Regions from separate parts of the Pseudoalteromonas sp. NCCP-2140 genome, predicted to be linked through region 2. Evidence: predicted binding sites of a transcription regulator. Region 2 holds the regulator's gene; the other holds the start of a gene.
The links. The regulator MetJ, encoded in region 2, represses methionine synthesis genes. The targets are predictions, from matches to a motif close to TAGACGTCTAGACGTCTA.
Positions count from the first base shown of each region.

Region 1: the regulator MetJ is predicted to act here: its motif matches at 11,203-11,220, upstream of metK (methionine adenosyltransferase).

Region 1 covers NZ_BRCZ01000003.1:211,888-224,587, reverse strand. Annotated here, with positions in the region: gene NFU46_RS07660 (general secretion pathway protein GspB) at 1-544, shown strand, start outside; gene NFU46_RS07655 (HD-GYP domain-containing protein) at 564-1,772, opposite strand; gene putA (bifunctional proline dehydrogenase/L-glutamate gamma-semialdehyde dehydrogenase PutA) at 1,933-5,736, opposite strand; gene NFU46_RS07645 (winged helix-turn-helix transcriptional regulator) at 5,903-6,385, shown strand; gene NFU46_RS07640 (TIGR04211 family SH3 domain-containing protein) at 6,434-7,033, opposite strand; gene NFU46_RS07635 (CYTH and CHAD domain-containing protein) at 7,247-8,767, shown strand; gene NFU46_RS07630 (START domain-containing protein) at 8,805-9,413, shown strand; gene NFU46_RS07625 (diacylglycerol kinase) at 9,493-9,897, shown strand; gene metK (methionine adenosyltransferase) at 9,950-11,101, opposite strand; gene tkt (transketolase) at 11,368-12,700, shown strand, end outside.
Region 2 covers NZ_BRCZ01000008.1:32,310-45,009, reverse strand. Annotated here, with positions in the region: gene NFU46_RS15315 (penicillin-binding protein 1A) at 1-336, shown strand, start outside; gene metL (bifunctional aspartate kinase/homoserine dehydrogenase II) at 421-2,766, opposite strand; gene metB (cystathionine gamma-synthase) at 2,772-4,031, opposite strand; gene metJ (met regulon transcriptional regulator MetJ) at 4,256-4,576, shown strand; gene NFU46_RS15295 (malic enzyme-like NAD(P)-binding protein) at 4,677-5,918, opposite strand; gene rpmE (50S ribosomal protein L31) at 6,454-6,669, opposite strand; gene priA (primosomal protein N') at 6,903-9,083, shown strand; gene NFU46_RS15280 (SPOR domain-containing protein) at 9,100-9,627, shown strand; gene hslV (ATP-dependent protease subunit HslV) at 9,708-10,226, shown strand; gene hslU (HslU--HslV peptidase ATPase subunit) at 10,238-11,566, shown strand; gene NFU46_RS15265 (gamma-butyrobetaine hydroxylase-like domain-containing protein) at 11,637-12,011, shown strand; gene NFU46_RS15260 (methyl-accepting chemotaxis protein) at 12,284-12,700, opposite strand, start outside.

The DNA.
Region 1 (12,700 bases), on a different contig from region 2:
TCAGTACCAGCAGCAAGCTGTGTATCAAAATCAACCAGTGTATCAGTCACAGCCACAGTTTTCGCAGCCAATGCAACAAATCAATCCGCAGCAAATGAGCAGTAATGGCATTGATTTAAGTAAATACAAAGTGCTCGGCAAGCCACTTAATGGTCAGTCAACTCAACCTGCTTCTCAATCATCAACAAATGATGAGCTCAAAGATGTACCAGATACATTGAAAGATGCTTTTGCTAAAGCGGTTGAAGATGTTGATAACAAACACAGTGTTGATATTACCCGTAGCACTAAAAATACGTCTTATGCAGAGCCAATTGAGCTCTTGCCTGATGCATTACAAAGCCTTATTCCTACCATTAAATACCAAGCGCATATTTATGCTTCAGAAACATCGAAGCGCTGGATCAAGTTAAATGGGCGTGAGTTATACGAAGGAGATAACATCGGCGTGTTATCAGTCATTGAAATCACACCAGAGCAGAGCTTATTAAGCTACGATGGCTATGAGTTTACGTTAAAAGCATTACAAGACTGGCCTGAGTAGCCAGTCTTTAGTTTAAGGGCTAAGGTAGAATTGCACTTTTAAAAAAGCGGATCAGGTCGATGTTAAAGTCTCTCGGCCTGACTGCTGATTCTAAGCTATCGTGACAACGGCTGTTAGCCAAATCAATATCTTGCACTTCGGTATAGCGTGCATGTTTAGCGTTATAAAACACTTTAACTTGAGGTTTTAAAGGACTTGTAGGGTTACTGTGAGTGACCACACCTAATTTTTGGCTTTCAAGTTTCACTAAGGTGCCGACTGGGTGAACACCGATGCACTGAATAAACTTAGTGACTAGGTCTCCGTCAAAGCTATCTGGGCAGCCATCTTTAAGTATTTTAAAGGCCTTAATTGGCTCCATGCCTGCTTTGTAGACCCGCTCAGCGGTTAATGCATCATACACATCAACAATCGAGGCCATACGTACGTACAAGCTTATCTCTTCACCACTTTTACCAAATGGGTAGCCACTGCCGTCTAAGCGTTCGTGATGGAAGCCAGCTATATCAACAGCAATCCCGCTCAAGCCTGCTTGTTCTAAAATTTCTTTACTAAAACGAGCATGATCTTGAATAGCTTGGTACTCTTCGTCAGTTAACTTGCCAGGCTTATTGAGTATCTCATCGGGAATATTGATCTTGCCAATATCGTGAAGTAAAGCACCGGTCGCAAGCTCTTCAATAATGGCTTTTTCAATACCTAAGTGCTTAGCAAAAATACTCATCAAAATTGATACATTGATAGAATGCTCAAGTAGGTAAGCATCTTTTTCACGCATACGAGTGATACAGGCAAGCGCATCTTGATTACGAAAAACCGATTCAATAAAGCCACTTGCGAGTTCTTTAAAAGGGGCTATATCAATTTTGTTGCCATCGCGGATATCGTCAAAGGCTTTGCTTTGTAATGACCTTGCTTCGTTATATAAGCTGTTTGCTTTGCCCATTTCTGCCGACACACTGTGAGTGGTGTGCCAAGGATCGAATGCGGTCGTCTCGCCAACAGGTTGCGGATTATTTTGCTGCTCAACCACTTTATTCTCACTGTCTAAGGTCAGTGTTTTGTCTGGGTCTATTGCTATTTCTAATATGCCAGCCTTGATCAGCTTGTCTATGCTTCCCTGTGTTTTTACCCAACCTTGGTTTTTTATACGGATCTTGCCTGTTTGTTTTGTCACACTTTGGACAAACATGCCGGGCTTAAGTTGATTGATAGGGAGTGTTTTCAAAGCCTTTACTTCTAGTCGAATACATTACTATAAAACTAGCAGAAAATTTGTAGCTCGGTAAACAAGAATAATAAAAAGGTATCTGTAAAATCAAAAGCCCCCGCAAATGCGAGGGCTTTTAAGTAGCTCAGGAAAGTTTAATTTCCTTTAACTTATACGATTACTCGTCGTCTTCAACTAAGGTCATTAGTGATGTGTTACCACCTGAAGCGGTTGTATCAACACTGATTGTTTTCTCAGTTAGTAAGCGCTTGATTAGCGTGTCGTAGTACTCAGAGCTGATCACTGGCAGGATTGCACCTTTACGTTGTGCTAGCTGCTGGCTGAAGTAGCCTAAGCGTGATGAACGAGCTGCAACAACCGCACCTGCAAGGTGAGGGTGCGCCAAGATAGCTTGTAACTGATTAGGTTTAGCTACTTGGAATACACCTTCAGCGATACCTGTTGAGATAAACTTGTCTCTGAATGCAACTGCTTCGTCAAAGAATAACTCAGAAGCAACCGTGATTACTGTGTTACCAGCAGCAAGTGCTGTGATAATCGAAATTGCCCAGAAGTTAAATGACGTACTCTTATCAGCATAACAAACCACACAGCCACGAGGCTCTAAGTGAAGTGTGTTTGACTCACCCGTTGGTCCAGGTAACACAGTGTGCTTACGCATGTGTTTTTCAAGACGGTTAAGTTGCGCACGGGCATCAGCTAGCGTTAATGCTAAATCATCTGCAAGCTCGTCGATAATTTCTACAGTCGCTACTTTTGCAAGTAATTGACGTACAGCAGAAACTCGGTCGTTCAGTGGTGTTGCACGCCAGATTTTCTCGTCGCGTAATGAGTTATCCATTAGCGTAGCAACCTGCTCAGCTGCACCTGAATAGTGGTGAGTATCTAACTCATCAGGTGTTAGGTTTGTCATTTGTACGTTATCTGGTGATGCTTTTTCTTTCACTAGACGTTGTAGGTAGTTAGGGCCACCCGCTTTAGGACCAGTACCAGATAAACCACGGCCACCGAAAGGTTGTACGCCAACAATCGCACCGATCATATTACGGTTGATGTAAACGTTACCTGCACGTGACATTTTCGCTAGGTATTCACAGCGCTCTTCGATACGCGAATGCACACCCATTGTTAAGCCAAAGCCTGTGCCATTGATTTGGTCAATCACGTTATCAAGCTCTGTGCCTTTAAAGCGGATGATATGTACACATGGGCCAAATACTTCGCGCTTAAGTACAGATAAATCTTTGATTTCGTATAAACGAGGTGCAAAGAAGTAAGCACCATTTTCATTGTTATCAGGAATAGCACACTCATAGTGAAGTGTCGCATTACCTTTTAAGTATTCAACATGGTCATTTAAATTTTTCAGTGCTTTTTCGTCGATAACAGGACCGATATCCGTTGAAAGCAATGACGGGTCGCCAACGTGAAGCTCTTTTAAAGCACCTTTGATCATCTCAATGATGCCATCAGCAACGTCTTCTTGTAAGAATAATACACGCAGTGCAGAACAGCGTTGACCAGCACTTTGGAAGCCTGAACTGATCACATCGTCAACAACTTGCTCTGGTAGAGCGGTTGAGTCAACGATCATACAGTTTTGACCACCAGTTTCAGCGATAAGCGGTACTTGAATATCATTACGCGCAGCAAGTGTTTGCGAAATAACAGTACCTGTTTCTGTAGAACCTGTGAACATAACAGCTTGAATGCGCTCGTCAGGAACGATAGTTTTACCTACTTCGCTACCACGAGCAATAACAGGTTGTACAACGTGCTCTGGTAAACCTACAGATAGCATCAGTTCAATGGTACGAAGTGCGATTAAGCTTGTTTGCTCAGCAGGTTTAGCAATAACTGTGTTACCAGTCACGATTGCTGCAGCTACTTGACCTAAGAATATTGCAAGTGGGAAGTTCCATGGGCTGATACATAAGATCACCCCACGTGCTTCAAAGCGCTCATCTTCAGAAAGTTCTTCAGCGCGTGCTGCGTAGTAGCGGCAGAAATCCACTGCTTCACGAACTTCATCGATACCATCTTGCGTTACTTTACCTGCTTCTTTGATACATAGTGCCACTAACTCATCGTGATGACGCTCTAAGATGTCAGCAACACGACGTAGTAAGTTTGCGCGCTCTTTTACTGGCGTTTGTGACCATGACTCAAATGCTTTTTCTGCATTTTCTAAAAGAGCAGTCATTTCGTCAGAAGATTGTAGTTTCACATGACCAATGATTTCTTTGTGATTTGCAGGGTTCTTCACAGGAAGAGAGCCTTCTGGCACATCGCTTAATTCAATGCGGTGCTCAGCAAACCAGGTATCAAGGTTTCCTTTAAATGGTGTGATTACATTGATATCAGTTAAGTCCATGCCTTTTGAGTTAGCACGTTCTTCGCCATATAAATCAATAGGCATCTTAATTTGCGTGTTGTACTTGTTACGTAAACCTTGCAGTGTTTCTACAGGGTCAGGTAATAGTGACTCAACAGGCTTTGTGGTATCAACAATCGCATTTACGAATGATGAGTTAGCACCGTTTTCTAATAAACGACGTACTAAGTAGGCAAGTAGATCTTCGTGTTGACCCACTGGTGCGTAAACACGACATTGAATTTTCTCTTGGGTTACGATTTGGTCGAATAACGACTCACCCATACCGTGTAGGCGTTGGAATTCAAAACCTTCGTTATCACCTTTTGCAACTTCTAAGATTGTTGCTGCAGTGTAGGCATTGTGTGTAGCAAATTGCGGGTACAGTACATCACGTGCTTCAAGTAATTTGATAGCACAGGCTTTATAAGAAACGTCAGTGGTCGCTTTACGTGTAAATACTGGGTAATGATCTAAACCATCTTGTTGAGTGGTTTTGATTTCTGTATCCCAGTATGCACCTTTTACAAGGCGAACCATTAGTTTACGACCAACGCGACGAGCTAGCTCTGCAACCCACTCAACGACAAAAATAGCACGCTTTTGGTATGCTTGAACTGCTAAACCAAAGCCGTTCCAGTTACCTAAATCGTCATCACTGAATACCGCTTCAATAACATCTAAAGAGATATCTAAACGATCAGCTTCTTCAGCATCAACAGTAAAGCCGATATCGTAGCTTTTCGCTGCAAGCGCAAGTTCTTTTAACTTAGGTACGATTTCAGCAATAACACGTTCACGATGTGTGAATTCATAACGTGGGTGAATCGCAGAAATTTTAACTGAGATACCAGGGCTCTTGATTGGACCACGGCCATTTGCTGCTTTACCAATCGCGTGGATAGCTGTCATGTAGCTGTTGAAGTAACGCTCTGCATCTTTCATTGTGCGTGCGCCTTCACCTAGCATATCGTATGAGTATACGTAGCCTTTTTGCTCTTTATCGGCTGCACGTTCAATTGCTTCGTCGATAGTACGACCCATAACGAATTGCTTACCCATGATCTTCATCGCGAAGTTCACAGATTTACGAATAACAGGCTCACCTAAACGACCAATTGTTTTCTTAAGAACACCGAATTGCTGCTCTTTTGACTTGTCGCTGTAGTTAACCATTTTACCGGTTACTAACAGACCCCAAGAAGAGGCGTTTACAAATAAAGAATCGCTGCTACCTAAATGCGAGCTCCAGTCACCTTTAGCAAGTTTGTCACGAATTAGTGACTCTTGCGTTGCTTTATCTGGAACACGTAATAGTGCTTCTGCAAGACACATTAATACAACGCCTTCCTCACTTGAAAGTGAGAATTCATTTAATAGTGCATCTACACCGCTTTGACCATCCTGATCGCGACGGATATTTAAAACCATTTGACGAGCACGTTCCCACGCTCGGCTACGCGCTTTCACGCCTACTTCAGCCAAAGGCAAAATATGATCAATAACCGCATTTTCGTCAATACGGTAGAAATCACGGATCTTTTGTCTAATTGGACATTCAGTTGTCAAATCGCCATTAAATAGCATATGTAACCCTCTGGTATGTGGAGTCTAGAAATGAACTTATTGCATTTCTTACCATTGATATAATTCGTGCATTCTAATTAAAATCCAGCAGAATATGCTGGTTAAATTTTTCGATTTACGATAATTTACAGGGCATACCGTTAACTTAGCCGCATAAAATTCTGTTATGACCAGTCCGAATAGATTACGAATGTTAGATCGCATCGATTTAGCAATTTTAGACGCTCTGCAAAAAAATGGCAGAATATCGAACGTAAACCTCGCAAAACAGGTAAATCTGAGCCCAAGCCCGTGTCTAGATCGTGTAAAACGTTTAGAGCAAGAAGGCTACATCGAAGGCTATTACGCAAAGCTTAGCGAAGCAAAGCTTAACCAGAGCTTGTTAGCACATGTGCAGGTATCGTTAGTGACCTCGAATACATCGGTATTTAAAGTCTTTCGTGAATATATTTTAAATATTCCACAAGTGGTTGAATGCGACATGGTTGCTGGTGGCTATGACTACTTATTAAAAGTACGAGTCTCAGATATGGATGAATACCGCCAAGTGCTGGGGGATTTAGTTGATATCCCAGGGGTAGGTACGCATCACACCTATATGGTGATCGAAAAAATTAAACAAGATACCGGACTAAGGTTCGATATATAGATACAAAAAAAGCACCATCAGGTGCTTTTTTATTGACTAATTAGTGGCTTATGCCCAGCCGTCGTAACGTTTACGGCGAGATAACACCACGGTTAAGATAATACCTAACAGTAAGCCGATAAATGCAATTGCGCCGCCATATGTAAGTAGCTGACGCTTCTCTTTAGCACTGGCTGTTTGCTTTGCATTGCGCTCAGACTCAATGGTGTTCTTAAGTGTTTCGATTTGCTTGCTAAGAGCTAGGTTTTGCTCTGTTAGTGATTTGTTCTGCTCTTGTAGTTGTGGCAACTCAATTTCAGCTTGGCGAAGCTGCTCTTGCATTACCGTCATGTCGTTATTCAGCGCTTGAAACTGTTGTTGAATACCCGCGTTTTCAGTAACAAATTTTGACTCTACCCAACCTTCACGATCTTTATCATCACGAATTTTAAAGTAGCCATTATCTTCACCTGACAACAACACAACTTGCGTACCTGCATCGACTGAGCCCAAAATGCGGTAGTTTTTGCTTGGGCCTGAGTGCATAAAGGTATACAGGTTATCGACTATGTAGGCGGTGTTTTGGCTGTCGCTGCTTGGCGCTTCTTCTGCGTAGCTAATAAAAGAGGTGGCCGCAAGGAGCAACCCAAAAATACACTGTTTTAACATCAATCTACCTTGTTAATGTGATCTTGCCTAGAAGTGGCTAAATTTATAATTTCTTTATGTATAGAGATAGTAGGGATTTCAACTATTAATAGCAAGGCTGATATTGTAATCCGTGCGTGGGCTTAACCGCAAAAAACAGGAAAAAATTTGCATTAACAGTCTGCTTTGTTTATTTTGAGCACTTATTTATTTTAAATGTACTCCGCAAAGCGAATGGATACTGAGATAGAACTGAAGTTTTTGGTGTCAGATGCCGTTGTTCCACTGATCCCCGCATTAATTACCCAATTTGCAAAAACCGTTACCAATAAACCGTCACGCAATTTACAAAATGCTTATTACGATACGCCAAGCCGAGAACTACGTGCTTTAGATATTGGCCTTCGTACTCGCTGTTGCGATGGTGAGTGTGAGCAAACCATCAAGCTTGCCGGCGAAGTGGTTGGCGGCTTACATCAGCGCCCAGAATACAATTTACCACTGTCAGGTAACCGCCCCGATTTACTCGCATTTGATGCTGCTATTTGGCCGCATGGTATGCAAGTGACTGGTATTGCAGAAAACCTATACCCAATTTTTAGCACTAACTTTATACGCCGTACTTGGTTACTCGAAACCGAAAATGGCGCAAAAATTGAAGTGGTATTAGATAAAGGTGAAGTTGCTGCGTCGGGTCAGGTTGAGCCAATCTCTGAACTTGAAATCGAACTGATTGAAGGTAGTCGCAATGAGTTGTTTGCTTTGGCAGATAAACTGGTAAGTGAAAGCAACGTTCGCTTAGGGCTCTATTCTAAAGCTGCTCGAGGTTATCGTCTTGCAGATGACAAACCATTAAAAGCAAGTAAATCAATTGGCTTTGTGCCACTAAAACGTGGTGCAACCCAAGAACAAGCTTTAGTAGAAAGCATTAACTACGCGATTCGCTTTGTACAAAAACATGAAGCCTGCTACTTCATAAAACCAAGCTTAAAAACCCTTAAGCGTGTCACAGACGGTATTCGTTTAATTCGCCATACATTTTGGCTGTTTGACGATATTGTTAGTAAAGACGATACCGACTCATTGCGTACAGAGTTAAAGTGGTTATTGAGCGAATTAGCGTGGGTTGAAAATGCTATTCAGCTAAAAACCTACACATCTAAGCGCCACGCATACTACAAAAAAATCAACAGTGCGCCTGAGCTCACACAAGTTATTAATGACTTAAAAGAGTTACAGCCAAGCATTGATGATATTGAAACTCTTTTTCATAGCACCCGATACAACCGCTTATTATTACAATTAACAACCTGGTTAATTGAAAAACAATGGCGAAAATCATGGGGGCAGGCTGAGTTTCAGGCTGCAGAAAAACCAGTTGCCGATATTGCTAAGCGTTTATTTGCTAAAGATTGGCACGACATGCACGAGCTTATTCCTGAGCAGCAAGTGTTTACAGATAAAGACTATTTGGCACTACGCACCCGCCTTGAAAACTCATTACTCAGCGGCAACTGCTTAGGTGCCTTGTTCGATAAAGAAGACAGAAATGAGTTCCGTATGCCGTGGGTTGATATCTCCCATGGTATTTATGAGTTAAGCACCCTTGAGTACTTAAAGCAGTTATGCGCAGGGCAAGACGACTTAGAGCTGACAAAAATTCAATCATGGCTTGATCAAAAGTCAGAGTTTTTGGTCAGTGCGATGGAGCAAAGTCGCCACGCGTCATTTAATACAGACCCTTATTGGTTTTAAATAAATGCGCTTGTGCCTATGGATAGGGTTAGCATGTTTGAGTCTCTCGGCAGTCGCTAACCCTATTGAATGGCAAACCTATAAACAGCAAGACGGCATAAAGGTTAGCTATAAAAAGCACGAAACTGGCATTATCGAAATTAATGCTTCTGTGCTGGTAAAAAACGCCAAGGCCAGTGACTTTATGGCATTGCTCAGTGATACCGACAACGCCGAAAACTGGCTCGAAAATGTCAAAAGCGTGACGCTAATGGAGCGCTTAAGCCCTTCAGAAACCCTTGTTTATACCCACTTTAATTCGCCTTGGCCGGTATCAGATAGAGATTTAGTCAGTTACTCTTGTTATCACGCTTTAGATGAGCACAAATCCGAGTTACAAATCAAAAGCCAACCTTATGCAAAAGCCGAAGTCTCTGGCGTTGTGCGAATTAAAGACCTCACCGCCTATTGGCGTTTAGAGCAGCAACAAAGTAATTTGTTGGTCAGCCATCAAGCCTACGCAGACCCAGGTGGTTCCATTCCGCATTGGTTAAGTAACAAGGTATCGCTAAAAAGCGTTTATAAAACGCTACAAGCACTGAGAGAACAATTAACTAATAATCAGTTTTCCCGCGCAAACACCAGCAGTATTCCAGGTGATTGCTAGTTTTTAATCAAGCGTATTTGGGTGACAGAGTAAGAATTTATCATTATGATCAGGCTAATTCTGAGCGGGTAGGTAAAAAATGAAAGAACCAAAAATTCCCCTAGTTAATAAGCCAAATGGTATTGGCTTTGGGCGTATTTTAAAAGCAACCAAGTGTTCTATTAAAGGCTTTAAAGCGGCATTTAAAGAAGAGTCTGCATTTCGTTCTGAAATCTATCTAGGGGTGTGTTTATTACCCTTGTCAGTGGTTCTTGCGCAGTCATTAAATCATTGGTTAGTGTTGTTTATTCCTTACTTGTTATTATTAATTGTTGAGTTACTGAACTCGTCGATAGAAGCGCTCACTGACCGAGTAGGGATTGAGTATCATGTATTATCGGGACGAGCTAAAGATATGGCTTCTGCGGCAGTGACATTGAGCTTGCTAATTCTAGCCTTAGTTTGGGGTGTCGCAGTTTACGAAAAGATAGTTACCTACCTTTAAATCAGACACAAAAAAAGCGCCAAAAGGCGCTTTTTTCATTTTATCTAACCTATTACAGGCCAGCAGCTGCGCGAAGTGCGTCTGCTTTGTCTGTACGCTCCCAAGGGAACTCATCACGACCGAAGTGACCGTATGCCGCAGTCGGTTGATAGATAGGACGCTCAAGATCAAGCATTTGGATTAAGCCGTAAGGGCGTAGGTCGAAGTGCTCACGTACTAATTCGATTAGACGCGCTTCTTCTAATTTACCTGTACCAAATGTCTCGATGCTGATAGATGTTGGCTCTGCAACACCGATAGCGTAAGAAACTTGTAGCTCACATTTGTCAGCAAGGCCTGCAGCAACCACGTTTTTAGCAACGTAACGAGCAGCATATGCAGCTGAACGGTCAACTTTTGATGGATCTTTACCAGAGAAAGCACCACCACCGTGACGAGCCATACCACCGTATGTATCAACGATGATTTTACGACCTGTAAGACCACAGTCACCCATTGGGCCACCGATTACGAAACGGCCAGTTGGGTTGATGAAAAACTTAGTTGCGCTTGAGATTAGCTCTGCAGGAAGAACCGGCTTAATGATCGTTTCCATTACCGCTTCAACTAAGTCGTTTTGTGAGATTGAATCACAGTGTTGAGTTGAAAGAACAACGGCATCAATACCAACAGGCTTGCCATTTTCGTATGCAAACGTTACTTGAGATTTTGCATCTGGGCGTAACCAGTTAAGCTCACCGCTTTTACGAACTTCAGCTTGACGCTGAACTAGACGGTGTGAGTAAGTGATTGGTGCAGGCATTAAAACGTCAGTTTCATTACATGCGTAACCAAACATTAGACCTTGGTCACCAGCACCTTGCTCTTCAGGGCGAGCACGGTCAACACCTTGGTTGATGTCTGGAGATTGTTTACCGATAGTGTTTAAGATCGCACAAGAGTCAGCATCGAAACCCATGTCTGAGTGCGTGTAACCGATTTCACGTACTGTTTTACGTGTGATTTCTTCGATATCAACCCAAGCGCTAGTTGTGATTTCACCACCAACCATCACCATACCGGTTTTAACGTAAGTCTCACATGCAACACGGGCATGAGAATCTTGTTCAAGGATAGCATCTAGAACCGCGTCAGAGATTTGGTCCGCGATTTTATCCGGATGACCTTCAGAAACAGATTCAGAAGTAAATAAATGTTTTGCCATTGTATTTCTGCTCACAAATATTGCGCTTCACAAACGTCGGTAATAGCGCTAAAAAATTAAGGGGCGTATTTTATCTAAAACAAATATGTTTGCATAGTAATTTTACGCCTAGACGTCTATTTAAAATTACTAATAACGTATTGTTCTTAACAAACGCCCATAATTGGTGCATTTAATGCGGATTTTTAATTGCACTGTACCCTTACAATAAGTAAGAATGGGGCTTCATAAACAACCAGCGCAAATACATAAAGGTAGGAGAATTCATGCCATCACGCAAAGAACTTGCAAATGCTATTCGCGTCTTATCAATGGACGCAGTACAACAGGCCAAATCTGGTCACCCTGGCGCCCCTATGGGCATGGCAGATATCGCAGAAGTACTATGGCGCGATTATCTAAAGCACAATCCAACGAATCCAGAGTGGGCAGACCGAGATCGATTTATTCTTTCGAATGGCCACGGTTCAATGCTGATCTATTCTCTACTGCACTTAAGTGGCTATGACTTACCACTAGAGGAAATTAAAAACTTCCGTCAAATGCACTCAAAAACACCAGGTCACCCAGAGTATGGATATGCACCAGGTATTGAGACTACTACGGGTCCATTAGGTCAAGGGATCACAAATGCAGTGGGCATGGCAATTGCCGAAAAAGCGCTAGCTGCACAGTTTAACCGTGAAGGCCACGATATTGTTGATCACTTCACGTATGCATTCATGGGCGATGGCTGTTTAATGGAAGGTATTTCACACGAAGCCTGTTCATTAGCCGGTACATTAGGCCTAGGTAAACTAGTTGCATTTTGGGATGACAACGGCATCTCAATTGATGGTGAAGTAGAAGGTTGGTTCAGCGATGACACACCAGCGCGCTTCAAAGCATATGGCTGGCACGTAGTAAGCGATGTTGATGGTCATAACCCTGATGCAATTCGCGCCGCTATCGAAGAAGCGCGTAGCATCACTGATAAGCCATCATTAATCTGTTGTAAAACAGTGATTGGTTACGGTTCACCTAATAAATCAGGTAGCCATGATTGTCACGGTGCGCCACTAGGTGAAGACGAAATCAAAGCATCTCGTGAGTTCCTAGGTTGGACTGGCGATGCATTTGAAATCCCAGCTGATATCTACAGCGAGTGGGATGGCAAAGAAAAAGGTAAGCAACTAGAAGCAAGCTGGGACGAAAAGTTTGCAGCTTATGAAAGTGCACACCCAGAACTTGCTGCTGAGTTTAAACGCCGTACAAATGGTGAGTTACCAGCTGACTGGGCTGAAAAGTCACAAGCCTACATTGAAGAGCTACAAGCAAACCCAGCAAACCCAGCAACACGTAAAGCATCACAAAATGCATTAAACGCGTTTGGTCCGTTACTACCAGAATTCATGGGTGGCTCTGCTGACCTTGCAGGTTCTAACTTAACACTTTGGGATGGCTCAAAAGGCCTAGAAGCAAACGATGCAAGCGGTAACTACATTTTCTACGGTGTACGTGAATTTGGTATGTCAGCGATTATGAATGGTATTGCATTGCACAAAGGCTTTATTCCTTACGGTGCTACCTTCTTAATGTTCATGGAATACGCACGTAACG
Region 2 (12,700 bases):
GATAACCCAGGTATCACACTTGGTCGTTCGACTTATAATAATAACCTCGATAAGTCACAAATATCAGGTGCAGAATCTGGCGCTAAAACAGCACAACCTGCATGGGTCGACTTTATGCGTGCAGCCCTTGATGGCATGCCTGAATCACCTATTGAGCCTCCTGAAGGTTTGGTATCGGTTCGTATCGACTTAGCAACAGGCCTTTTAAGCCATAAAAATGACTACACCAGCCGTTTTGAGTACTTCATTAAAGGCACTGCACCAACCAAGTACGTAATTGATCAACCAACAGACGTATTCGAAGAAAAGCTCAGCACTGAAGAAGAGTTGTTCTAAATAAGTGAATTGCTATTTTGAAACAATAAAAAAGCGCCCTTCTGGGCGCTTTTTGCTTAGCTATTTAAACTAAGATCAGCAAAATTATTTTAGGTTATTTACCAGCCAATATAGGTCTGAGTGAACTCCAGCGGCAGTGACCTCTTTACCCGCTCCTGGGCCTTGGATCACCAATGCATTATCTGTATACCACTGTGAATTGATCACAAAGATGTTATCGCCCGGTTTAAGGCTTGCTAATACATCATCTTTGCCAACATTGACTAAACCGACTTGAGCCTGAACCTTACCATCAACGAGTGTAATAGCACCGGTATAGCGCACCACTTTGTCTTCTGCCGCAGCTTGCGCTGATTTTTCTGTCATAAATTCATCGAGCAGCTGTTTGTTTGCAAGAAAATCTTGCCAGCTTCCTACTGCAAGCTGTTCAGGCATCAGAGGTGTTAAAGCAATGTCATTAAGCTCTAAATCAAGGCCTAGATCACGCGCTAAAATCAGTAGTTTACGCTGCATATCACGGCCAGATAAGTCTTCACGAGGATCTGGCTCTGTATAGCCCATTTGCTGAGCTTGAAGCACTAAATCTGAAAACGGCACGCTGCCATCGTAACTGCTACATAACCACGATAAAGTACCCGAGAATACCCCTTCAATACGGTTAATGCTGTCTCCGCTATTTTGCAAATCAGCTAAAGCAAAGTTAATCGGTAAACCTGCGCCCACACTGGTGTTATAACGCCACAACAAGTTTCGCTCAGCCAAATTAGTGCGTAGGTTTTGATACCAGCTATTTTCTGCGGTACCCGCATATTTGTTTGCACTGATCAAATGACAGTTAAGCTCTACAAAATCAGGATACAACTGGCTAAAAGCCTCACTGGCAGTGATATCAATCACTACTTTGTGCTCATAATCTAGCTCATTGATACGTGCTAATAACTCAGCTTTATCGTAGCTTTGCGCTTCATTGTGCCACTGCTCTTGCCATGTTTCGGTATTTAAACCACTGGCACTAAAAAGCATTTGTTTAGAGCGTAAAAGAGCTACTACTTTTACTTTGTACTGAGCAGATAAACGAGCAAATTGAGCTTGTAGTTGCGATAAGAACACTTCGCCTACATTACCAAGGCCAGCAACGATAATGGCCAACTCTTGACCTTTGTTTACCAGCTTGTCATGTAGAAGAGTTAAAACATCACTGTCAATTGCCTGATCGTTTAAGATCAACACATAGTTATCGTCTTGTTGTACAAAACGAGGATGAATGCTTTGCTCTTTTAAAAGCGCTGTTGCTTGCTCTGTTAGCGCAATGACATCAGCTGTTGGTGCAACCACTGCACAACCACTTAAATTAGACTCGACAATATTTGCACGGCCCGCTAAGTGGCTTACAACTTGGTGAGTGCTTTGACCTGGCACTAACAAGTAAGTATCGCCATCTTTAGTAAAGTGGTGCAGGCTGTGTTGAATTAACTGACTAAGCTCACCAACTTCACCACCGCTTAGTTTATCAACCCGTAATAAATCGATGTTATCTAAGGTAGTAATAAAACGCTTTGCTTTACTGTAACCTTCTTTTACTACTTCGGTTGGCGTTGCATCACAATCAAAACTACTTCTTACCACCAGTTTGATTTCTGAGTCTTTTAACGGCGACAAGGTTTTTGCATGCAATACTGGGTTACCTAAACGCGCTAATAAGTTAGCTTGCTCACGGCACACCTTGGCATACTTAACTGCATTTTTAACTTTACGAGGGTCAGTACTAAATACCCCTTGTGTGTCTGTCCAGATAGACACTTGCTTAGCAAAAGTATAACTCGCTAACAAGGTGGCACTGTAATCACTGCCATTACGGCCTAATGTCACCGTATTACCTTGGCAATCTGAAGCTATAAAACCCGTTACTACGTTGATATGTTTTCTGCTAATCGCATCACTGCATTGCTGTTGGTTTTTTTGATGTAAAAGCTGACCATCATTTAGAGTAAATAACTGCCTTGCATCAACATCTTGCGCATCAACACCTAACTGATTTAGGTAAGCGGCCAATAACCGCGCCGACCACACTTCACCATGAGCAAGTAAAGGTGCTTCAAGTAACTGCTGCAGACTAATTAATTCATTTAATACGGCAAGTTCATCTTTTAACTGTGCCAAGGCCTGTTGTTTATTCTGACCTGTAAGTAGCTGCTCAATTAAAGCCCGTTGATTGTTATCAATAAGCAATAGAATATCGCTAACAGCTTGGCTATCTTGCTGCTGGTAACTTTGCCAAAGCTTTACTAGGGTATCGGTTGTTTTACCCGATGCCGACACAACAATGCAATCGCCCTGCTCAGTATTCGCAAGAACAATGTTCGCTACTGCATGATAACGATCCGCCGAGCTTAAGCTTGAGCCACCAAATTTATGAACAATATTTACCATTTCTTCTACCACAATGCCGTATGTGCTGGCGTTAACTTAAATGACGCATTTTGCTGTGTATCTTGCTGTGTTTGCTTAGCTTCAGCTGTTGTAACTTGCTGGCCTTGACCTGGTTTTACTAAATTGAAAACACGGTCTAAATCTGCAATGAGATCTTTTACGTCTTCAATACCTACAGAAATACGGATCAGCGTATCGCCCACACCGGCATCAAGGCGCGCTTTAGGCTCCATGCCTGCGTGCGTCATTGTTGCAGGGTGACAAATCAAGCTTTCTACCCCACCTAGCGACTCAGCAAGGCTAAAATCTTTAAGACTAGTTAAAAACGCAGCAGCATCGTTAATGTCGCCTTTAATATCAAAGCTCACCATGCCACCAAAACCACGTTGCTGTGCTTTAGCAAGCTCATGTTGTGGGTGAGAAGCAAGGCCTGGGTAATAAACTTGGCTTACATAAGGTGAGCTTTCTAAATACTCAGCAATGGCAAAGGCATTTTCTTGGTGCTGCTTTAGGCGTACATTTAAAGTACGTAAACCACGAAGCGTTAAGTAGCTGTCAAATGGTGCACCAGTAATACCGATATTATTCGCCCACCAAGCAAGTTCGTCGCCTAGCTCTTGCGTTGCAGCAATCACTGCACCGCCCACTACATCAGAGTGACCATTGATGTATTTAGTGGTTGAGTGCACAACAATATCAACACCAAACTCAATGGGGTTTTGTAATGCAGGTGATAAGAAGGTGTTGTCAGCCGCAACCAAAGCACCACACTGCTTAGCAATACTAGTAATTGCTTTAATATCTGTTAAACGCAAGATTGGGTTACTTGGCGTTTCAATCCAAATCAACTTAGGTTTAATCGCTAAAATTTCTTGGAGATTTTCAGTTTTAGTTAAATCCAAAACTTTCAGTTTTAACAGGCCACGTTTTTCAAGCGAGGTGAATAAACGGTAACTACCGCCATAACAGTCATGTGGGATCACTAACGTATCGTCACTGTTTAATAGCTGAGTAGCTAAATGCACAGCAGACATACCTGTTGCAGTTATAATACCTCTAGCACCACCTTCAAGCTCAGCTAAGGTTTCAGCTAAGATATCGCGATTTGGGTTACCACTGCGACCATAGTCATACTGGCGCTTAGTATCAAAATCAGCAAACGAATAGGTGGTTGATAAGTAAATTGGTGGTACAACCGCACCATGATGTTTATCGGCTTCGATGCCGTGACGAACAGCAATCGTCGCTTTATTTTTTTCGCTCATTTCATCACCTATTCTTAAATTGGATGTTTAGACGTCTAAAAGGTTAGATGATCAAATATGAGAAGTCAAAGCATTTATGGCTCACACATAGAAGTTTATACATTTACACCACTAGATGGCTAAATAACTAGTATTTGACTATCTTTTTTAAAGAGATAGAATTTCCGCATCTTGCGCTGTGAATAAGGCGTAAATCACTGACAACCGAGGCAACGAAACAACTTATGGCTAAATGGAACGGTGAATACATTCACCCATATGCAGAACACGGTAAAAAATCAGAACAAGTAAAAAAGATTACCGTATCAATCCCACTCAACGTATTAAAAGTATTAACTGACGAGCGTACACGCCGCCAGATCAATAACCTGCGTCATGCGACGAACAGTGAGTTATTGTGTGAAGCTTTCTTACATGCTTTTACAGGTCAACCATTACCAAATGATGACGACCTACGTAAAGACAACCCTGAAAAGGTACCTGAAGAAGTTAAAAAAATTATGCAAGAAATGGGGTTAGATATCCCAGTGCTTGATTCAGAATAAGTATTTCGGCCATCGGATCACCGCCGATAATCGCAGATATAAAAAAACTCAGCCTAGGCTGAGTTTTTTATTGCGCGATATACCTAATAGCTAATTAAGTTTAACGCATGTAATCTTCTGGCATGTCGATTTGCGCTACACCCGACTCTACTGCTGCTTCAGCAACAGCACGTGCAATACGTGGTAATAAACGCGGATCCATAGGCTTAGGAATGATGTACTCAGCACCAAACTCAAGTGACTCAACGCCAGCTGCTTTTAATACTTCACTTGGTACAGGCTCTTTCGCGATACCACGAATTGCGTGAACTGCAGCAATTTTCATTTCATCATTAATTGCCGTTGCACGAACATCTAACGCACCACGGAAAATGAATGGGAAACAAAGCACGTTATTTACTTGGTTAGGGAAATCTGAACGACCCGTTGCCATAATTAAATCGTTACGCGCACTGTGTGCAACTTCTGGAGCAATCTCAGGATCTGGGTTTGAGCATGCAAACACGACTGGCTTATCAGCCATCAGCTTAAGATCATCTGCTGTTAACAGGTTAGGACCTGATACACCAACGAATACGTCAGCATCAGCAATAACATCTTGTAATGTACGCTTATCGGTATTGTTAGCAAATAATTGCTTATACTCGTTTAAGTCATCACGACGTGTATGGATCACACCTTTACGGTCAAGCATATAAATGTGTTCACGCAGTGCGCCACACTTAATTAAAAGCTCCATACAAGCAACAGCAGCAGCACCGGCACCTAAACATACGATGATAGCATCTTCGATATCTTTACCTTGCACTTCAAGGGCGTTAAGCATACCAGCAGCAGTCACAATAGCTGTACCATGTTGGTCATCGTGGAAAACTGGAATATCACAGCGCTCGATAAGCGCTTTTTCGATTTCAAAGCACTCTGGCGCTTTAATATCTTCAAGGTTGATACCACCAAACGTATCAGCGATGTTAGCAACCGTATTAATGAAATCTTCTGTTGTGCGGTGTTTAACTTCAATATCAATTGAGTCAAGGCCAGCAAAACGTTTGAATAGTAACGCTTTACCTTCCATTACAGGTTTTGATGCAAGCGGACCTAAGTTACCTAAACCTAAAATTGCGGTACCGTTTGAAATAACCGCAACCATGTTACCTTTGCCTGTGTATTTATAGGCATTTGCTGGATCAGCAGCAATTTCACGGACTGGTTCAGCCACACCTGGGCTATAAGCTAAAGCGAGATCGTTAACCGTTTCGGCTGGCTTGGTTAGTTCAACACTAATTTTACCTGGAACGGGGTGAGCGTGGTAATGTAATGCTTGTTCACGAAAATCTGACATAACGCGATAGTATCCTGCAAAAAGTTAAAAAGTGAGAGAGCTTGCATCAGTACGATACCTGTAATGTATAAAAATTCCAAGTATTATCAGGTCTATCCTGTTATATGCTATATCGCTTAATTTTAAAGGATTTCCCAACAGTTTCTGCGCATAGTTGCGATTAATCAGACATAAAAATTCACCTATTTATGACCTTTTAAGCACGTGTTTTTGTATTTTATACGCACGTACACTGCAATTAGCCGAAATTAGCCCAAAATAGCCATTTCAACGAAGTTCACTGCATTTACTCACAAAGTTATTTAAATTTATTATTTTTAATAACTTTTATGAAAGTTTATACAAAAAAGAATATAGCCAAGGGGTGGCACTTTGTCTGCAAAATTAGCGACATAATGGGCATAACAGCCAGAAATAGTTATGCAAGATACATAAGTGAAGATGATGAGTGACTAGCAATGTTAATAAAGAGTTTTGTGAATTTTAGGCATAAAAAAAGCACCCTAAGGTGCTTTTTTTAACTAAACAGCAGAGATTACTTCTTGCTGCTAAGTGCACCGAAGCGCTTGTTGAAACGATCAACACGGCCGCCAGTGTCTAAAATCTTTTGCTTACCAGTGTAAAACGGGTGACACTCAGAACATACGTCTAAGTGGATGTCTTTACAAAGAGTTGAGCTAGTTTCGAATTTGTTACCACATGAACAAGTTGCAGTGATAGCTTCGTACTTAGGGTGAATACCTTCTTTCATAGGGAACCTCTAGTTAAGGCCGTATCGCTCTCCAAACCCGAAGTCTGGCACCATACGCAGTTAATACAATTAATAGGCCGCGTATTTTATAGCTCAAGAAGCCTTACGACAAGCTTTAAATACATCTTTCGCTAAAAAAATAACCAAGTGGTCTGTTGTTCAGTATTTGTTGGTAGGTTTTTAACTGCAATTTTAGTACATTATCTTTCTATCTTTGTTTCAGTTGAGTTGTTATGCACTTTGTAGAAGTTGCCATAAAAGTCCCTTTACAGCGTACCTTCGATTATAAAGTTGAACAGCTGCTGCATAGCCCTGAGTTAAAGCCAGGTATGCGCGTTCGCGTGCCATTTGGTAGCCAAAAAAAGGTTGCCGTGGTCTTGGCTCTTAAAACATCAACCGATGTTCCCGCTGACAAAATCAAGCCGATTATTGATGTTATAGACGACACGCCAGTGTTATCTGAGCAACACTTAGCATTACTAAAATTCACAGCACGCTACTACTGTTACCCATTGGGCGAGACCATTCATACGGCACTTCCGGCTGCATTAAGACAAGGCGAATGCCCAGATAAAACCAGCATTAACATGGTTGAGCTGACCGATAAAGGTGCAAAGCTGCCGTCGCTGAAAGCAAAAACCCAGTTGAGTTTATTAAAACAGCTAGCCGAATCAGGCAAATCATCGGTTACAGAATTAAAAGCACTCGGATTTACCAAAAAAACCATCGACAGTCTGCTCGATAAAGAACTGATCACTCAATTTATTGAACATGATAACCAATGGCAGCAACGCGCGCCGAGTGTTGGTAGCAAACCAGTGCTTAATAAAGAGCAAGCTGTTGCCTGCACCAGCATTAACCAAGCTCGTGGCTTTACCAGCTTTTTGCTTGAAGGGGTTACCGGAAGCGGTAAAACCGAAGTGTATTTGCAATGCCTAGAAGAAGTACTCAAAAAAGGTCAGCAAGCCTTAGTATTAGTGCCTGAAATTGGCTTAACACCACAAACGGTTAATCGTTTTCGTCGTCGCTTTCCTGATACCCCGATTATGCTATGGCACTCAGCTCTAACAGATAACGAACGCTTACAGACTTGGCGTTTTTGTGAAAAAGGCAGCTGCGCTATAGTGATCGGCACACGTTCGAGTATTTTCTTGCCCTTTTTATCTCTTGGCATGATCATCGTTGATGAAGAGCACGACAGCTCGTTTAAGCAACAAGATACACTACGCTATCATGCTAGAGACCTAGCCGCTTATAGAGCATACCAACATAATATTCCGCTCGTTCTAGGCAGTGCCACACCGGCACTTGAGACCTTACATAAGGCAATTAATAACAAATATCAGCTGTTGAGCCTCACTGAACGGGCCCAAACCAGCACCGATAACCAGTTCCACTTAATGGATATGAAAGGTCAGCCTGAGCAAGCAGGGATTGCCCATGCCAGCCTTGCTTATATGCGCCAACATTTAGAACGTGGTAAGCAAGTGATGGTGTTTTTAAACCGTCGTGGTTTTTCGCCTACCCTTATATGCCATGAGTGTGGCTGGCTAAGTGAGTGCTCACGTTGTAGTACCAGTGCAACCTTTCATAAAGCCATTGGCCAGATGATTTGTCACCACTGTGGTGAACAACATCAGGTCCCTCATCAATGCCCGGATTGCGGCAGTACGCAGATTTTTCCAAATGGCAAAGGCACTGAACAAATCGAAGAGTTTTTAACACAAACCTTCCCTGACATTCCGATTAGTCGTATTGACCGAGATTCAACTCGTCGTAAAGGCAACTTAGAAAAAGCCCTTGATGATATTAACCAAGGCGGTGCGCGTATCTTAGTTGGCACGCAAATGTTGGCAAAAGGCCACCATTTTGCCGATGTTAGCCTTGTTTTAATCCTAGATGTCGACAGTGGATTATATTCGTGTGATTTTCGCGCCACAGAGCATTTAGCGCAACTTGTTACACAAGTCGCAGGCCGCGCAGGTCGAAGTGGTGAACCTGGGCAAGTGTTATTACAAACTCACTTTCCTGAGCACCCGCTACTGCAAGACTTAGTTAATAATGGTTACCAAGATTTTGCCCGTTATGCACTCACAGAGCGAGAAGACGCGCAGCTTCCGCCAGTCACCAATATGGCTATGGTTCGTGCCGAAGGACATAACATAAATCAAGTGATGGATTTTTTAACTGATTTGGTTCCTGTCCATAACGTATCTGGTATACAATTGCTCGGTCCGATACCTGCACCACTGGAACGTGTAGCAGGTAAATATCGCTTTCAGTTACATATTCAGGCGCAGGAACGCTCCCACTTACACCAATATTTAGCGCAAATGGTCGACTATATAAGTACCAGTAAATTAGCGCAAAAGGTGCGTTGGAGCTTAGATGTTGATCCTATAGATATGATTTAAAGGCCAATTAAGAGTCATGGCACAACACGATTACATAAATAAAAAACCAGCAAATCGAAATAATAAAAAACAAGCCCCGGCGAAAAAGCCTTTCCCTATTATTCTTGTTTTAATTGCGCTTATCTTAGTAGGCGGGTTTGGTTACGGCCTATGGTATATCAAACATAATGCTGATCCTGAGTTAGTAGAGCAGCAAGCAAACCCGACTAAAAAAGAAGAAGTAGTTATTCCACCACCTAAGACACCTGAATTTATCAAAGAAATTAAAGAGCACGAAGTTCAGGTTGAAGTAAAAGAGATTGAACAAAAAGGTCCATATGTAATGCAATGCGGCTCTTTTAGAACATTAGAGCAAGCACAAACATTAAAAGCTAAAATCGCTTTTGCCGGCTTAGTGGCCGAAGTTAAGAAAACACAAGGCAGCAATGGTGTTTGGTATAAAGTGCGCTTAGGCCCATACGAAACCAAACGTTTAGCCGAAAGTGACAAGAATAAACTTAAACGCATCAAAATAATGGGCTGCGGAATTTGGCTTTGGACTTGATTTTAGTTCATTCACCCATATAAACACCTCATCAATCGCTTTTTACGAGCGGCCTTGCCGCTCGATGATGAGGAATAATCATGACCACTATTGTAAGTGTACGCCGCGACGACAAGGTCGTTATTGGTGGCGACGGCCAAGTTTCACTTGGTAACACCGTAATGAAGGGCAACGCCCGCAAAGTTCGACGTCTTTATAATGGCAAAGTAATCGCTGGTTTCGCTGGCGGTACTGCTGATGCCTTCACCCTTTTCGAACGATTTGAAAGCAAGCTAGAAATGCACCAAGGCAACTTAACCAAAGCTGCCGTAGAAATGGCCAAAGATTGGCGTAGTGATCGTGCACTTAGAAAGCTCGAAGCACTATTAGCAGTTGCAGACGAAACTGCTTCATTAATTATCACAGGTAACGGTGATGTTGTGCAGCCAGAAAACGACCTAATTGCGATTGGCAGTGGTGGTAACTTCGCGCAATCAGCAGCCACAGCGCTACTAGAAAACACCGACCTAAGTGCACGTGATATTGTAGAGAAAAGCCTTACTATTGCAGGCAACATCTGCGTATTCACGAATAATTTCCAAACTATTGAAGAATTGTAATAGGAACTGCCATGTCTGAGATGACGCCAAGAGAAATCGTTCACGAGCTTGATCAACATATTATTGGCCAAGCTAAAGCTAAAAAAGCAGTTTCAATCGCGCTACGTAACCGCTGGCGCCGTATGCAACTGAGCGATGATTTACGCGCAGAAGTAACGCCAAAAAACATTTTAATGATTGGCCCAACAGGTGTGGGTAAAACTGAAATTGCTCGCCGCCTAGCTAAACTTGCTAATGCGCCTTTTATTAAAGTTGAAGCAACAAAGTTCACCGAAGTGGGCTATGTTGGTAAAGAAGTAGAAACGATCATCCGCGATTTAGTTGATATCTCAATTAAAATGACGCGTGAACAGCAAACCAAAAAATTCAAACATCGCGCTGAAGAAGCGGCAGAAGAGCGTATTTTAGATGCTCTTTTACCACCAGCACGCGATACCTTTGGTGAGTCAAAAACAGAAGAGAACTCTTCTACTCGTCAATCTTTCCGTAAAAAATTACGAGAAGGTCAGTTAGACGATAAAGAAATTGATATCGATGTTGCACAAGCTCAGCCAAATGTTGAGATCATGGCTCCTCCTGGTATGGAAGAAATGACCAACCAGCTTCAGAGCATGTTCCAAAACATGGGTGGCGATAAGCGCAGCAAGCGTAAGCTAAAAATCAAAGAAGCGTTTAAGCTATTGGTTGAAGAAGAAGCAGCAAAACTTGTTAACCCTGAAGAGTTAAAAGAGCAAGCTATCTTCGCAGTAGAGCAAAACGGTATCGTGTTTATCGATGAGATCGATAAAATCTGTAAACGTGGTGAAGCATCTGGCCCAGATGTTAGCCGCGAAGGTGTACAGCGCGACTTACTACCATTAATCGAAGGTTCAACAGTAAGCACTAAACATGGCATGGTTAAAACTGACCACATGTTATTTATCGCATCTGGCGCATTCCAAATGTCTAAACCATCAGACATGATCCCAGAGCTACAAGGTCGTTTACCAATCCGCGTTGAGCTTGAAGCACTAAGTGCTGATGACTTTAAACGTATCTTAACTGAGCCTCATGCTTCATTAACTGAGCAACAACGTGAGCTGTTAAAAACAGAGCAAGTTGAAGTTGAGTTTACTGATGATGCCATTGAACGTATCGCAAAAGCAGCTTGGCAAGTAAATGAGAAAACCGAAAACATCGGTGCCCGTCGCTTGCACACTGTGATGGAAAAACTAATGGAAGAAATTTCATTTGATGCCTCAGAAAAAGCAGGTTCAACACTAACAATTGATGCCAATTACGTTGAGCAGCATTTAGGTGCACTTGTTGAAGATGAAGACTTAAGTCGCTTCATTCTTTAATCAACAAATTAGCGTTATAATTAAAAGCCTCCAATTGGAGGCTTTTTAGTTTATATAAGGTAAGGCTCACATGAAAGAAGTCACTAAAGTGCATTATCACAGCGTTAGCAAAGTATTAGATGTTCATTTTGATGATCAGACTCTTGCTCAATTTAGTGCTGAATTTTTGCGTGTTCACTCACCTTCAGCTGAAGTACAAGGTCATGGCAATGAACCTATGAAACTCGTACTTGGTAAGCAACAAGTGGGAATTAGCAAGATTGAGCCGGTTGGTCATTATGCGATTCGACTGGTGTTTAGCGATAATCATAATAGCGGTTTATTCAGCTGGCACTATTTAAGTGAGCTGCAAGCTAACCATGATGAGCTTTGGCAGCAATACCAAACGAGAGTCTCTGAGCACGAAGCAAGTAAAGACAGCGTGCCTATTAAGTTTGTGCCTTAATACCAACCCACAATAATACTTAATCATTTTGAGGGATTAAACCTGTCGCTAACTGCGTTAAAAATTTCTCATTTAGAACAACTAAATAACGAAATTTTTGCCTTGTTATCAACGAGGTTTTATTGCCTCAAAATAGACTACTTAATTAAGCGGATTGGTATTAAAATCTTGTCGCGGTATACACACCCAAACAACAAAAAAGCGCGATGACGACACCGTCACCGCGCTTTTTTTTTCAACAGGCTAATTTATTAAACTTATCGATTGCCTGATTAAACTTTAAACTTATCGATTGCCTGGTAGAGCACACGTGCTTGCTCAGACACCTCTTCGCTGGTTTGCGCATTAGTCGCCGCGTGGCCCGATGCCTCTTGAGCGATATCACGAATGCGTACCACGTTTTTATTCACCTCAGAAGCCACTTGGCTTTGCTCATCAATTGCGGTGGCAATGTGAGTACTCATATCCATTATGGTTTGTACATCTTCGGTGATTGAGCGTAGTAACTCACCGGCTTTACTTGCCTGTGCTGCACTTTCGCCACCTTGCGTACGACATTGCTGCATAATGCTTACCACTTCTTGCGTACGCCCTTGTAAGGTCGAAATGATACTCTCGATCTCTTGCGTTGAATCTTGGGTACGCTGCGCAAGTGAGCGCACCTCATCTGCTACTACCGCAAAGCCACG